DNA from 2 places in the Streptomyces lunaelactis genome. Region 2 is predicted to be linked to the other one. Evidence: predicted binding sites of a transcription regulator. Region 2 holds the regulator's gene; the other holds the start of a gene.

Region 1 (7,437 bases), 1.2 Mb from region 2:
CGCTGTCAGCTCGGGCGGCGACACGTCCAGGTGCAGATGCACGTCCGTGCGCGTGTGGTTGCCGGAGCCGGAGGTCAGGCCGCGCTGGGCGGCGACCAGATTGGCCTCCTTGAGCACACCGGAGAGGTACGGCCACACCTCGAAACGGCGGGCCCGCAGCGGTACGACGCCGTGGTCGAGCCGGGAGAGGTCGAGCAGGGTCTCGACGAGACGGCCCAGGCGCTCGGTCTGCTTGAGCGCGGTGCGCATCGTCTCGGGGTCGGCGGCGGAGACCCCGTCGACGACGTTCTCCAGCACGGCGCGCAGCGCGGCGATCGGGGTGCGCAGCTCGTGCGAGACATTGGCGACCAGCTCCTTGCGGTGCTGGTCCACGGCCTCCAGGTCGTCGGCCATGCGGTTGATGGTGGAGGCGAGGTCCCCGAGCTCGTCACGGCGGTCGGCGCCGCGTACCCGCCGGGTGTAGTCGCCGTGCGATATGCCCTTGGCGACGGTGTTCATCTCGTCGAGCGGGGCGGTCAGGCCGTGCGCCACGAACTGGGTGATCAGGAGGGTGGCGATCACCGAGAAGACCGTAATGAAACGGAGCTCGGTCTCGGTGCGCAGGGCGACCAGCAGCAGACCGGTGGTGATGAAGACCGAGACGACGACGAGCGAACCGAGCTTGGTCTTGATGGAGATCGAGATGGTGGCGGGGCGCGGCCGGTACCGCGCGCTGCTCCGCCGGTTCGTTCCGCTCCGCCGGTTCCGCAGCCTGCCGAAGGGCCGCCGACTCATGGCGCCGGCGTCTCCAGGGCGTAGCCGACGCCGTGGACGGTACGGATCCGCTCGGCGCCGATCTTGCGGCGCAGCGCCTTGATGTGACTGTCGACGGTACGGGTGCCCGACGCGTCGGCCCAGTCCCACACCTCCGCGAGCAGCTGCTCGCGGGAGAGGACGGCGCGCGGCGTGTTCGCCAGGCAGACCAGCAGATCGAACTCGGTGGGCGTGAGATGTACGTCCTCGCCGCGCACCCGGACCCGGCGCTGGGCGTGGTCGACCTCCAGCTCGCCGAGGCGCAGGATCCCGCTGCGCGGCGTCACCGCGGCGAGCGCGGCCCGCTCCACGCGGCGCAGCAGCACATGCACCCGGGCCGCGAGCTCCCGCATCGAGAACGGCTTGGTCATGTAGTCGTCCGCGCCGACACCGAGGCCGACCAGCATGTCGGTCTCGTCGTCGCGCGCCGTGAGCATCAGCACCGGGACCGGGCGCTGCGCCTGGACGCGGCGGCAGACCTCGAGGCCGTCGAAGCCCGGCAGCATCACGTCGAGGACCATCAGATCGGGCTGCCAGGCCTCGGCGGCGTCGACGGCGGCGGGGCCGTCCACGGCTGTCTGCACCACGAAGCCCTCCGCCCGGAGGCGGGCGGCGATGGCATCGACGATCGTCGCGTCGTCCTCGACGACCAGCACCCGGCGCTGGGCGCCGGGCGTGGCCGCTCCTCCGTTGTGCGTGGTGTGTGTCTGCTCCATGGCCCCGCCCCTGTACGCGTTCTCGCGAGCTGCATGCTGATGTGGATGCTGAGGTAGATCCCGTGTGTAGGTCAGCAGCGTAAGGGCATTGGCGGCGTCCCGGCTACGCAGGGCGAACGGCGAGGTGGACCATGTCCGGTACGCCTCGGGCAACCCGGATCTCTTCCGTCCGAACCCCGCTGAATCCGGCATTCCGCAACGCATCCTCAAAAGCGGGCGAGGGCTGCGCGGACCATACGGCGAGGATTCCGCCCGGCTCCAACCGGCCCTGACAGGTGGCTAGTCCGGCCGGTGAGTAGAGGTTTTCGTTGTCGTCGGTGACGGTCCAGCCGGGTCCGTTGTCGATGTCCAGGCAGAGGGCGTCGTAGCGGTGCGTAGTGGTGCGGAGGTACGCGACGAGGTCCGTGTGCAGAATCACGCTGCGGTGATCGGCGAGGGCGTCGCGGGAGATCGCGGCGAGGGGCCCTGTGAGGTGCCACTCGATGATCGCCTGTTCGCGCTCGACGACGGCGATATGCCGCCAGCGGGGGTTGGCGGCGGCGCGGGCGAGGGAGAAGCCGACGCCGAGGCCGCCGATGAGCAGGGACGGCGCGGGACGGTCGCCGAGCGCGTCGAGGGCGGCATCGACGAGGAGCCGCTCGGAGCGGCCGTCGGAGGTGTCCATCAGGAAGCACCCGTTGGCGATGATCTCGTGGTGCTCGCCACGCTGCCGCAGTGCGACCTCGCCGTGGGGCCCCTCGCGCCGGTCGAGGGTGAGGGTGCGCTCGGTCTGAAGCGGCATGGCGGTGGCCTCCGGGCGGCTGGCGGGACGCGTACGGGTGGCCATCCTCGCGGGATGGGGCGAGTGGGACAAATGGTTTGCGGGCTCTTCGCGGCCCGGGTCGCCGCGACCTGACGCGGGCACGACGCCCGAGGCGGTACGAAGGTTGCCTCGTGTGGCGCAGGTCATAGACGGGGGTGAGGGTGATCGCGTTGGGTGGGGGTTGTCCGGGGGCTTGATGAAAGGGGCCTCACGCGGTGGATCAGCTCACTACGCGAGACCGGGCCACGGGCCAGGAGCTGCTGGGTGGTATTCCGGCCCAGCGGACGCCCCGGCCGACGGCGCCGGTGGTCACGGCCTCCGTCGCCGCCCCCGTCCCGGCGGCCCCGCAGGTCGGACGGCCCGCGTGGCGGCGGCTCGTCCAGCTGCTGCCGACGCCCACCGGGACTCCGTTCACCTTCGGCTACATCGTCGTGCTGCTCGCCACCTCGCTCTTCGCGGACTACGGCGACCCGGCGACGGTCTCCGCGCTGCTTCGTGGCTCCAGCACGGATGTCGCCCATTTGGCGGACACGCCCCTGCTCGTTCTCGGCGCCAGCGCGCTGTGGGTGGCGGGCGGACTGATGTCGCCGTACGCCGTCGCCTTCTTCTTCACACTTACCGCGCTGGAGCGCCGCATCGGTGGCCGGCGCACGGCCGGCGTCTTCCTGGGCGGTCATGTGGCGGCGACGCTCGCCACCGAGATCCCGGTCGGGCTCTCCGTGGTGGCCGGCCACCTGCCCGTCAGCTCGCTGCACCGCCTCGACTACGGCATCAGCTTCGGCCTGATGGCGAGCATCGGCGCCCTGGCCGGACTGCTCACCCCGGTCCTGCGCGGGACGCTGCTCGGGTTCGTGTCCCTGATGCTCCTCCAGGACCTGCTGGCCTTCACGGATCCGCTCACCAACTGGGGCCATCCGCTGGCGCTGCTGTCCGGGATCGCCTGCTGGCCCCTGGTACGCAGCGCCTCGCGGCGGAAGGCGTCAGCCGTCCGGGAGCGCGGCGAACACCTCGCGTAGGCCCGGCAGCCGTGTCGTGTCGTCGGTGGTGACGGTGTGACCGGCGTATGTGAGCCGGTAGCTGAAGCCGTCCGCGACCGGGCTGCCCGTGGCCTCGCGGGGGAGGTGCGCGAAGTCCGCCTTCTCCAGCGCCCGGCGCAGCTCGGTGAGTTCGGCCCGGCTCATCCGGCCGGTCCGTACCGCCCCGGTCCTCGAGGACGTGCTGTACGTGCCGTCGTCCTGGACCAGCAGCCGATTGCGCACGCCCGCGAAGCCGCCGGTGACCGTCAGCTCGACCAGCGGCTGCACGGGAGCGGGGTTCGCCGACGCCGAAGGGGCGGGCGCGGGGCGGCCTGCCGGCCCGGCATCACCGCCCGCGCACCCCGCCGTCAGGGCGACGGCCAACGGCACACCCGCCGCAGCGCACCAGAGCCGGGTCCGTGTCATCGGTCGCATGCGCGCAGTATCGCCCGGGGTGGGCCGATCGGGCCGACGGGTTGAGGAAGAGGCTGCACAGGCCCTGGGACCAGGTCCCCCGAGAGCTGATCGCTCAGAGCTGATCGCTGACGGCGAACAGGCCTCGGGGAACATCTCGGCGGCGTCATGCATTGAGTCCACATAGCTCAACTTGACTGCCGAAGGGGAGATCATGGCTTCGACGTCCACATCGCTCACCTTGCCCGTGCTGCCGCTCGACGACGAGGTCGTGCTGCCCGGAATGGTGGTACCGCTGGACCTGTCCGACACCGATGTACGAGCCGCGGTGGAGGCCGCCCAGGCCGCCGCCCGCTCCAGTGGTGCAAGCAAGCCCAGGGTGCTCCTTGTTCCGCGTATCGACGGCACGTACGCCGGGACCGGCGTGCTCGGCACCGTCGAGCAGGTGGGCAGGCTCTCCGACGGCGACCCCGGCGCGCTCATCCGCGGCCGCGGCCGCGTGAAGATCGGCGCCGGCACCACCGGCCCCGGAGCCGCGCTCTGGGTCGAGGGTGTCCAGATCGACGAGAGCGCGCCCGACCCGCTGCCGGGCTCGGTCAGCGAGCTCGTCACGGAGTACAAGGCACTCGCCACCAACTGGCTGAAGAAGCGCGGCGCCTGGCAGGTCGTGGACCGCGTCCAGCAGATCGACGACGTCTCGCAGCTCGCCGACAACTCCGGCTACTCGCCGTTCCTGACCACCGCCCAGAAGATCGAACTGCTGGAGACCGCCGACCCGGTGGCCCGCCTCAAGCTCGCCACCGAGCAGCTGCGCGAGCACCTCGCCGAGCAGGATGTCGCCGAGTCCATCGCCAAGGACGTCCAGGAGGGCGTCGACAAGCAGCAGCGCGAGTTCCTGCTGCGTCGCCAGCTCGAAGCCGTACGCAAGGAGCTGCGCGAGATCAACGGCGGGGACAGCGAGGAGGAGTCCGACGACTACCGGACGCGCGTCGAGGCCGCCGACCTCCCCGAGAAGGTGCGGGAAGCCGCCCTCAAGGAGGTCGAGAAGCTGGAGCGCTCCAGTGACCAGTCGCCCGAGGGCTCCTGGATCCGCACCTGGCTCGACACCGTCCTCGAACTGCCGTGGAACGAGCGCACCGAGGACGAGTACGACATCCAGGGCGCCAGGACGATCCTCGACGCCGAGCACTGGGGCCTGCAGGACGTGAAGGAGCGGATCACCGAATACCTCGCGGTGCGCAAGCGGCGCGCCGACCGGGGGCTCGGAGTGGTCGGCGGGCGGCGCGGAGGCGCGGTGCTCGCGCTCGTGGGCCCGCCCGGCGTGGGCAAGACCTCGCTCGGCGAGTCCGTCGCGCACGCGATGGGCCGTAAGTTCGTCCGGGTCGCGCTCGGCGGCGTACGGGACGAGGCGGAGATCCGCGGCCACCGGCGTACGTACGTCGGCGCGCTGCCGGGCCGTATTGTCCGCGCCATCAAGGAGGCCGGCTCGATGAACCCGGTCGTCCTGCTCGACGAGATCGACAAGGTCGGCTCGGACTTCCGCGGCGACCCGGCCGCGGCTCTGCTCGAGGTCCTGGACCCGGCGCAGAACCACACCTTCCGGGACCACTACCTGGAGGTCGAACTCGACCTGTCCGACGTGGTGTTCCTCGCCACGGCGAACGTCATCGAGGCCATCCCGGAGGCCCTGCTCGACCGTATGGAGCTGGTCCGCCTGGACGGCTACACCGAGGACGAGAAGGTCGTCATCGCCCGGGACCACCTGCTGCCGCGTCAGCTGGAGCGGTCCGGCCTGGAGCCCGGCGAGGTGACCCTGGAGGACTCGGCGCTGCGCAAGCTGGCGGGCGAGTACACCCGGGAGGCGGGCGTCCGTAACCTGGAGCGTTCGGTGGCCAGGCTGCTGCGCAAGGTGGCGGCCCAGCACGAACTGGGCGAACAGGAGCTGCCGTTCACGATCGGCGCGGAGCAACTGCGCAAGCTGATCGGCCGGCCCCACCACGTGCCCGAGTCCGCCCAGGACCCGGCCGAGCGCCGTACCGCGGTGCCCGGCGTGGCCACCGGCCTCGCCGTCACCGGCGCGGGCGGCGACGTCCTCTTCGTCGAGGCCTCACTGGCCGACCCGGAGACGGGCGCGGCGGGACTGACCCTGACCGGTCAGCTCGGCGACGTCATGAAGGAGTCCGCGCAGATCGCGTTGAGCTTCCTGCGCTCGCACGGCGCGGAACTGGAGCTGCCGGTCGCCGATCTGAAGGACCGGGGAGCGCACATCCACTTCCCGGCGGGCGCGGTCCCCAAGGACGGCCCGAGCGCGGGCATCACGATGACGACGGCGCTCGCGTCGCTGCTCTCCGGACGCCAGGTGCGTACGGATGTGGCGATGACGGGTGAGGTGTCGCTGACCGGGAGGGTGCTGCCGATCGGCGGGCTGAAGCAGAAGCTGCTTGCCGCGCACCGTGCGGGCATCACGACCGTCGTGATCCCGAAGCGGAACGAGGCGGACCTGGACGACGTCCCGGCCGAGATCCTGGACACGCTGGAGGTGCACCCGGTGACGGATGTCCGCCAGGTCCTGGAGATCGCCCTCTCACCGGCCGAGGTGCCGGTGGCGGCGGCGGCCTGACGGTCTGACGGCCGAAGCTCGGCCCGCCTCGCGGGCCCGGCTCAGGGGCCACGCTCACGGGCCCGGCGGTGTGACACACACCGCCGGGCCCGAGTGCTGTCCGCAGGACCCCGGCAAGTCCACTCAGCCCGCGGCCTGTTCGTACAGCTCACGCGCATGGTCGTCGAAGAGCGAGGATGTCGACTCGCTGTCCGTGTCGCCCCCGCTCAGTACGCCGATGAGCCGGCCCTGATGCTTCGCGTCCCGGTAGTCCGCGAGCCAGGGGCCGCCGCTCGTGCCGTCCCAGAAGCCCGCGCACTCCATGACGAGCGTCCCCGGAATTTCCTCGTCCGGCCGGGCCTCGGTGGTGCAGGCGATGGGCCGGTTGCCGGGGTTGTGCGCCGCGTTGGGGTAGCCGACGACCGTGACCCGGCGCTCGGGCCGGGAGGACCAGTCGGGGACCGCGCCGCCCACGACCTTCTCCACCTGCCGGCCCTTCGCGTCCGGCGCCAGCGTCAGAAAGGCGTAGTCGGCCGCCTCCGAGTCCTCGTCGTCGTCCGTCCACCGGTCGTCGAGGTGGATGGCGCCGACCTTCCAGCGTCCGTACGGATACGTCCCCTTGCCCTTGCCCGAGAACCCCGGCGCGAACTCCAGATCGCCCGGCTCGAAGGACGGCCCGCCGCCAGCGTCCTGGAGGCAGTGCGCCGCGGTGGCGATGACATTGCCCTTCGGGCTGTCCACGACGCTCGCGGTGCAGAAGTGGTCGCCGTCCTCGTTGATCAGCACGCCGACGGAGGAGGCCCCGGCGAAGGGCGTCGCCGAGGACCGCGGATCGGGCGCTGCGGCCCGCACGCCGGGAGACCCGGGGGAGCCGGTGGCTCTGGGCGGCGGTGTCGCCGAGGACGCGGGCCCGGCGCAGCCGGTCAGGGCGACGGCCAGCACGGCCAGGGCGGGCCACACGAGTCCTCTGATCGTGCCGCCGGTGCCGCTCGTGCGGCTGTTTCCGCCGCTTCCACTGGCTCTGTTGCTTCGGCTCGTACGGCTGTGCCACGTCATCCGGCCATCTTGCCCGGTTGCCGCCCGAAGGGCGTGTCCTTC
Region 2 (7,437 bases):
TCGCGTTTCTCGGCCTCCGAGGTGAGCGGCTCGACCAGATATTGGCTGCCCAGGTTCGACGTCAGCACCAGGATCGTGTTGCGGAAGTCCACCGTCCGGCCCTGGCCGTCCGTCAGCCGGCCGTCGTCGAGGACCTGGAGCAGAATGTCGAAGACCTCCGGATGCGCCTTCTCCACCTCGTCCAGCAGGACGACCGAGTACGGGCGACGGCGCACCGCCTCCGTCAGCTGGCCGCCCTCCTCGTAGCCGACGTACCCCGGCGGCGCACCCACCAGCCGGGCGACCGTGTGCTTCTCGCCGTACTCGCTCATGTCGATGCGGACCATCGCCCGCTCGTCGTCGAAGAGGAAGTCCGCGAGTGCCTTGGCCAGTTCGGTCTTGCCGACGCCGGTCGGGCCGAGGAAGAGGAACGATCCGGTCGGCCGGTCGGGGTCGGCGATACCGGCACGAGTACGGCGTACCGCGTCGGACACCGCCCCCACGGCCTCCTCCTGCCCGATCAGGCGCTTGCCCAGTTCGGCCTCCATACGGAGCAGCTTCTGGGTCTCGCCCTCGAGCAGCCGGCCCGCCGGGATCCCGGTCCAGGAGCCGACCACGTCCGCGATGTCGTCCGGGCCGACCTCCTCCTTGACCATCGTGTCCTTCGCCGCCTCCTGCTCCGCCTCCGCGGCCTCCTCCAGCTCCCGCTCCAGGCCCGGGATTTCCCCGTACAGCAGCTTGGAAGCGGTGTCGAAGTCGCCGTCGCGCTGCGCCCGCTCCGCCTGGCCGCGCAGTTCGTCGAGCTTCTCCTTCAGCTCACCGACGCGGTTGAGACCCTGCTTCTCCTTCTCCCAGCGGGCGGTGAGTCCGCGCAGCTCCTCCTCCTTGTCGGCGAGGTCGCGGCGCAGCTTCTCCAGGCGCTGCCTGGAGGCCGGATCGGACTCGTTCTTGAGGGCGAGCTCCTCCATGCGCAGCCGGTCGACGGCACGCTGCAGCTCGTCGATCTCCAGGGGGGAGGAGTCGATCTCCATACGGAGCCGGGACGCGGCCTCGTCGACGAGGTCGATGGCCTTGTCGGGCAGGAAGCGCGAGGTGATGTACCGGTCGGAGAGCGTCGCCGCGGCGACCAGCGCCGAGTCCGCGATCTGCACCTTGTGGTGCGCCTCGTAGCGGCCCTTGAGCCCGCGCAGGATCGCGATCGTGTCCTCGACGGACGGCTCGGCCACCATCACCTGCTGGAAGCGCCGCTCCAGCGCCGCGTCCTTCTCGATCCGCTCGCGGTACTCGTCGAGCGTCGTCGCACCCACCATGCGCAGCTCACCGCGCGCCAGCATGGGCTTGAGCATGTTGCCCGCGTCCATGGCCGAATCGCCGCCTGCGCCGGCGCCCACGACGGTGTGCAGCTCGTCGATGAAGGTGATGATCTGGCCGTCGCTCGCCTTGATCTCGGACAGGACGGTCTTCAGCCGCTCCTCGAACTCACCGCGGTACTTCGCACCCGCAACCATTGCGCCGAGGTCCAGCGAGACCAGTCGCTTGTTCCGCAGCGACTCGGGCACATCGCCCTTCACGATCCGCTGCGCGAGCCCCTCGACGACGGCGGTCTTGCCGACGCCGGGCTCACCGATGAGGACCGGGTTGTTCTTCGTGCGCCGCGACAGCACCTGCACGACGCGGCGGATCTCCTGGTCCCGGCCGATGACCGGGTCGAGCTTGCCCTCGCGGGCCGCGGCGGTGAAGTCCGTACCGAACTTCTCCAGCGCCTTGTACTGCCCCTCAGGGTCGGGTGTGGTCACCCGGCGCCCTCCCCTTACCGTCTCGAACGCGTCCAGCAGCTTCTTCGCCGTGGCTCCCTGCTGGGCCAGCACCTCGCCGGCCTGCCCGCCCTTCGCGGCGGTGCCGACGAGCAGATGCTCGGTGGAGATGTAGTCGTCCCCGAGCTCCTTGGCCCGCTGCGCGGCGTCGGCGATGACGGCGAGCAGCTCGCGGTTGGGCTGCGGCGGCGCGACGGTCGACCCGGCCACGCTGGGCTGGGCGGTCAGCACGCGCTCCGCCCCGGACCGTACCGCGACCTGGTCGGCCTCGACGGCGGCCAGCAGATCAGTGATGTTCTCGTTGTCCGCGCCCGCGAGCAGCGCGAGCAGCAGATGCGCGGGGGTCAGGTCGGGATGCCCCTCGGACACGGCCCGGCTGGTGGCGGCGTTGATCGCATCCCGGCTCTTGTTGGTCAGCTCGGCGTCCACGTGCGCTCTCTCCTCCTTGCTGATGGCCTGCGCTGATGCGGCTCTTCCTTCAATACTGACTCATTCAACCTGCACAAAGTTGAGTGTATTCCACTCAACTATTCCTCTCAACCAGCCGCCTCGAACGAGAAGACGGGGATGGCGGGACGGACGATCGCCGCCACATCTACCCTCTGACCATGGCCATCGACGTACGCGACCCCAGCCCCGAATACCTGGCGTTCTGGCGTGAATACCATCTGTGCACCCTCACTACACAGCGCCCGGACGGCAGTCCGCATGTCGTGCCGGTGGGAGTGACGTACGACCCCGAGGCCGGGCTGGCCCGCGTCATCACGAACAAGAGCAGCACGAAGGTGGCCAACATCCTGGCCGCGCAGCGGCAGGGCGGGGCACGCGTGGCCGTGTGCCAGGTCCACAGAGGCCGCTGGGCGACGCTGGAGGGGCGGGCGACCGTACGCACGGAGAGGGAAGCCGTCGAGGACGCGGTACGGCGTTACGCGGAGCGCTACGAGCGCATGCCGGCGCCCAACCCGGACCGGGTGCTCATCGAGATCGCCCTGGACCGGGCGCTCGGGCGGGGCTGACGCGGCGGCCCCTTACCGGCGTGCGGAGTCGGCGACCCCTTACCGGCGCGCGGAGTTCACGTGCGGTCGGCCTCGCGTACGGAAAAAGCACAGCGGCGCCATCGCGTTTCAGGTCCACGATGGCGCCGCTGTGTGGGGGAAGCGCCCGAGCGATTTACAACGACGGGGGAACCGCTCAGGCACTGCGGGGGGTGGCGGTGGTGGCGTCGGGCTCGGCCAGCTGGTGATCGCGCTGGTCGAGATTGACGAAAATCATGCCGTACCGGATGGCACAGCGGACGGGCTGCGGAGCTCCACGGGGCCGGCGAAGGCACCGATAGGCACGGACGTCCTCGTCCTCCTCGCGCGCCACGACTATCGGCTCTCCGAACAGGGTGACCATCAACGAGTCGCCACGGTGGGGGATTGCCGTGACGAGGTCGATGAAATGCCACCCCGATCTGTAAGCCGTAGCCATCTCGCGCCGGAAGGTCCGGTCGTCCGGTGGAACGGTCATGCGTCAGTGCGGGCCGGAGCGACACCCCAAGAGGGCTCACCGGACTTACCCGCCACAACGTCCGCGGGAGCAACGCCCCACGAAGGCTCACCGGGCTTACCCGCCACAACGTGCGCGGGAGCAACGCCCCACGAAGGCTCGCCGGGGGTCGCCGTCACCGCGTGGGCGGGAGAGCTACCCCAGGAGGGCTCACCGGAGGCCACCGCACCGAGCGCGGCCGCCGCTATGGCAAGAGCACAAAGAGCACGAAGCGTCCTAGACATGGGTGATCTCCACCTCTATTGATCATTCCTCCTCCCCCGCGCATAAGACGATGTCTCACTCCGAACGCTTGCACCAGCGACGGCAGGCATCATGTTCCTGTAATGCAGGAGCCTGAGGGGGTACATATGCCATCAAGAGAGGGTGAAACGGGACACCCTCATGCAGACGGCGAGCTGTGCGAAGCGGGGAAGGTTCTCTACATCACCGCTCTGCGGACCGGGCGAATAGCCCGGTCAGAGGCGGAATCCACACCCTGCCTCTTCGATCTCGCCCTGCTGCACCCGGATCCCGACGACGCTCAGTGGCTCCGCCCGGTTCCGCCGACCACTGCGCTGACACAGCTGATACACCCCATTGAGCGGGAGATCCAAGAGCGCCGACGCCGAACTGTCGCTCTGACCGACGCTCTTGAGCCATTCATGGCGTTCAGCGCTCAGAACTCCACCGTCCCACAAGGGATCACCGTCCTCGAGGGTCTCAACCGCATCAACACAACCCTCGACCAGGTCACCGCAGACTGCACCGAGGAGCTTCTCACGGTCCAGCCCGGCAGTGGGCGACAGCCGCACATCCTGGAGAAGGCGCTGCGCCGCGTGGAGCCGCTCATCCACCGCGGCGTACGGATGCGCACCCTCTACCAGCACACGGCCCGCCACCACCCGGCGACTTTGTCCTACATGGAGGCGGTAGGTCCGGCCGGGGTCGAGGTGCGGACGCTCGAGGAGATCATCGACCGCCTGATCATTGTCGACCGGAAAGTGGCCTTCATACCGGCAAGTAGCGATCGCCTCTCGGCACTTGAGCTACGGCACAAAGGCATCGTCGAGTATCTCGTCGGCGTCTTCGAGCAGTTCTGGCTGCACGGCATCCCGTGGGAGGAACAGGTCTCGTACGGGCCCCAGCTGGACGGCGTCACGGGCGTCCAGCGCTCGATCGCCAAACTGCTGGTCGAGGGCCATGTCGACGAGGCCATCGCCCGGCGCCTGGGGATGAACGTCCGCACCTGCCGCGCACACATCGCCAAGCTGGGCTCGGCGCTGGGCAGCGGCAGCCGCACCCAACTCGGCTATCTCATCGCGCAGTCGGGGATTCTGGAGCACGAGGGCTGACCGCGAGCGCCCCGGCGTCCGCCGACCCGCCGGCGCGCGCCCCGGACCCGTGCCGCCGGTGCGCCGGCCGACGGTCCCGCCGCGCCGTGACGCCCGGCGCGGCTGTGCGAGCGCGAACGCGGCGAACCGGAGCGTGTCCAGGCCACCCTCATCCTCTCCTGAGGCTGACCGGTCCTCGGCCGGGCCGCGAGCCGCATACGCCGAAGGGGCGGGAGAGCGACTCGCTCTCCCGCCCCTTCGGCCGTACAACTCTTGTCCTACTCAGGCCGCTTGGGGCGCCAGACCACCAGCGCGCTCGCCTGCTGCGCATCCTGGTACGGCACGAGATCGCGCCGGTAGGAGGCGTGCACCTGGGCTTCGCGCTGCTGCATCGCCGCCGCCGCGCCCTCGACGGCCGTCGACAGCTCGGCGACCCGCTGCTGGAGCGCCGCGACCTGGTTCTCCAGTTCGATGATGCGCTTGATGCCGGCCAGGTTGATGCCCTCGTCCTGCGACAACTGCTGGACGGTGCGCAGCAGTTCGATGTCGCGGGCGGAGTAGCGCCGGCCCCGGCCCGCGGTGCGGTCCGGGGAGACCAGACCGAGCCGGTCGTACTGACGAAGGGTCTGCGGATGCAGGCCCGAGAGCTGCGCCGCCACCGAGATGACGTACACCGGCGACTCTTCGGTCAGTTCGTAGGGATTGCGACGGCGTCCGTCCATCTCATGCTCCCTTCGCGGCCTGGAACAGCTCGGCCCGCGGGTCATCCGCCGCGGTGGCTTCGCGGTAGGCCTCCAGCGCTTCCTTCGCCTTGTCGCTCAGCTCCTTGGGGACCACGACCTCGACGGTGACCAACAGGTCGCCGCGGGAGCCGTCCTTGCGGACAGCGCCCTTGCCGCGGGCACGCATCGTACGGCCGTTGGGTGTCCCCGCGGGCAGCTTCAGCGTGACAGGGGAACCGCCGAGGGTCGGCACCTTCACCTCGCCGCCGAGCGCCGCCTCCGTGTATGTGACGGGCACGGTGACCGTGAGGTTGTCGCCCTTGCGGCCGAAGACGGGGTGGGCGCCGACATGCACGACGACGTACAAGTCGCCGGCCGGGCCGCCCCGTTCACCGGGAGCGCCCTTGCCGCGCAGCCGGATCCGCTGGTCGTCAAAGACGCCGGCGGGGATACGGACCTGCATGGTGCGCGAGGAGCGGGCGCGCCCGCTCCCCTTGCAGACCTCGCAGGGGTCCTGCGCGATCAGCCCACGGCCCTTGCAGTCCACGCACGGGTCGGTGAGCGAGAAGGAGCCGCTGCCGCCGCGCGAGACCTGGCCGGTGCCGACACAGGTCGGGCAGACCCTGGGCGTGCCGTTCTTGTCGCCGGTGCCCGCACACGCCTTGCAGGGCGCCTGGCTGGACATCCGCAGCGGGACCGTGGCTCCGTCGACCGCCTCGGTGAAGCTGAGCGTCACCTCGGACTCGATGTCCTGGCCGCGGCGCGGCTGCGTACGCGTACCGGTGCCGGCGGCGCCGCGGTTGAACAGGCCGCCGAACACATCGCCGAGACCGCCGCCGAAGCCTCCGGCGCCGCCACCCTGCGGTCCGCCCTGGGCACCCCCGAAGAGGTCGCCCAGGTCGAAGTTGAAGGAGCCACCGGGGCCGCCGGGACCCGCCCGGAAGCCGCCGTTGCCGAAGAGCGAGCGCGCCTCGTCGTACTCCTTGCGCCGCTTGGGGTCGCCGAGGATGTCGTTGGCCTCGGAGATCTCCTTGAAGCGCTCCTCGGCCTTGGCGTCACCCTTGTTGGCGTCCGGGTGGAACTCGCGAGCGAGCTTCCGGTACGCCTTCTTGATCTCGGCCTCGGTGGCGTCCTTCGGGACGCCGAGAACCTTGTAGTAGTCCTTCTCGACGAAGTCCTTCGTACTCATCGACGTCCCTCCTCTCGGACGATCATGGCGTCAGCCCTCTTCCGGGCCACCGCTCTCCTCGTCGTTTACCGACTCTTCCTTCGCGAGGGTCGCGCCCGGCTGGGGCTCGGCCACCGCGACCCGCGCGGGACGTATGATCCGCTCGCCGATGCGATACCCCGGCTGCAGGACCGCGACGCACGTGGTCTCGGTGACATCCGGCGCGTAACTGTGCATCAGCGCTTCGTGGATCGTCGGGTCGAAGGGCTCGCCCTCCTTGCCGAACTGCTGCAGGCCCATCTTGGCGGCCGCCGTCTCCAGAGACTCGGCAACCGACTTGAACCCGCCCACCAGCTCCCCGTGCTCGCGGGCACGGCCGATGTCGTCGAGCACCGGCAGGAACTCGGTCAGCAGGCTCGCCGTGGCGATCTCCTTGACCGTGACCCTGTCGCGCTCCACACGACGGCGGTAGTTCTGGTACTCGGCCTGGAGCCGCTGGAGGTCCGCCGTGCGCTCGTTGAGCGCCATCCGGACCTGGTCCAGCTGAGCCGTCAGGCCTGCGATCTTTGCTGCGTCCCCTGCCGGGGCCGCCGGGCCCTCCTTCTCGGAGGACTCGGCGGTTTCGGCGGCGTCGTCAGGTGTAACGCCGGAGGGGACGTCGGGCTTCTCGTCGAAGTTGCCCGGGGTCTCCTCCGTCACGCTGCACCGTCCTTCTTCGGCTTCTCGTCGTCCACGATCTCGGCGTCGACGACATCGTCCTCGGCCTGGGGCTGCTCAGCGCCGCCCTCGGCGCCGGCGGCCGCGCCACCCTCGGGGGCGGCGTTGGCGTACATCGCCTGGCCGAGCTTCTGGCTGACCGCGGCGACCTTCTCGGTGGCCGTACGGATCTC

What was found. Region 2 encodes HspR, which represses chaperone genes until heat shock. Its sites were predicted from a motif close to TTGAGNNNNNNNNNCTCAA; they were not measured.
Positions count from the first base shown of each region.
Region 1: lon (endopeptidase La) is a predicted target of HspR. The motif match lies at 3,914-3,932, and genes of this name have one in related genera.

Region 1 is NZ_CP026304.1:5,775,790-5,783,226, forward strand. It holds gene SLUN_RS26810 (HAMP domain-containing sensor histidine kinase) at 1-774, opposite strand, end outside; gene SLUN_RS26815 (response regulator transcription factor) at 771-1,508, opposite strand; gene SLUN_RS26820 (spermidine synthase family protein) at 1,612-2,289, opposite strand; gene SLUN_RS26825 (rhomboid-like protein) at 2,526-3,326, shown strand; gene SLUN_RS26830 (protealysin inhibitor emfourin) at 3,291-3,761, opposite strand; gene lon (endopeptidase La) at 3,955-6,360, shown strand; gene SLUN_RS26840 (trypsin-like serine protease) at 6,484-7,395, opposite strand.
Region 2 is NZ_CP026304.1:4,625,550-4,632,986, reverse strand. It holds gene clpB (ATP-dependent chaperone ClpB) at 1-2,222, opposite strand, end outside; gene SLUN_RS21370 (pyridoxamine 5'-phosphate oxidase family protein) at 2,402-2,809, shown strand; gene SLUN_RS21365 (Rieske (2Fe-2S) protein) at 2,985-3,305, opposite strand; gene SLUN_RS21360 (helix-turn-helix transcriptional regulator) at 3,695-4,678, shown strand; gene SLUN_RS21355 (heat shock protein transcriptional repressor HspR) at 4,936-5,379, opposite strand; gene dnaJ (molecular chaperone DnaJ) at 5,381-6,568, opposite strand; gene grpE (nucleotide exchange factor GrpE) at 6,599-7,246, opposite strand; gene dnaK (molecular chaperone DnaK) at 7,243-7,437, opposite strand, start outside.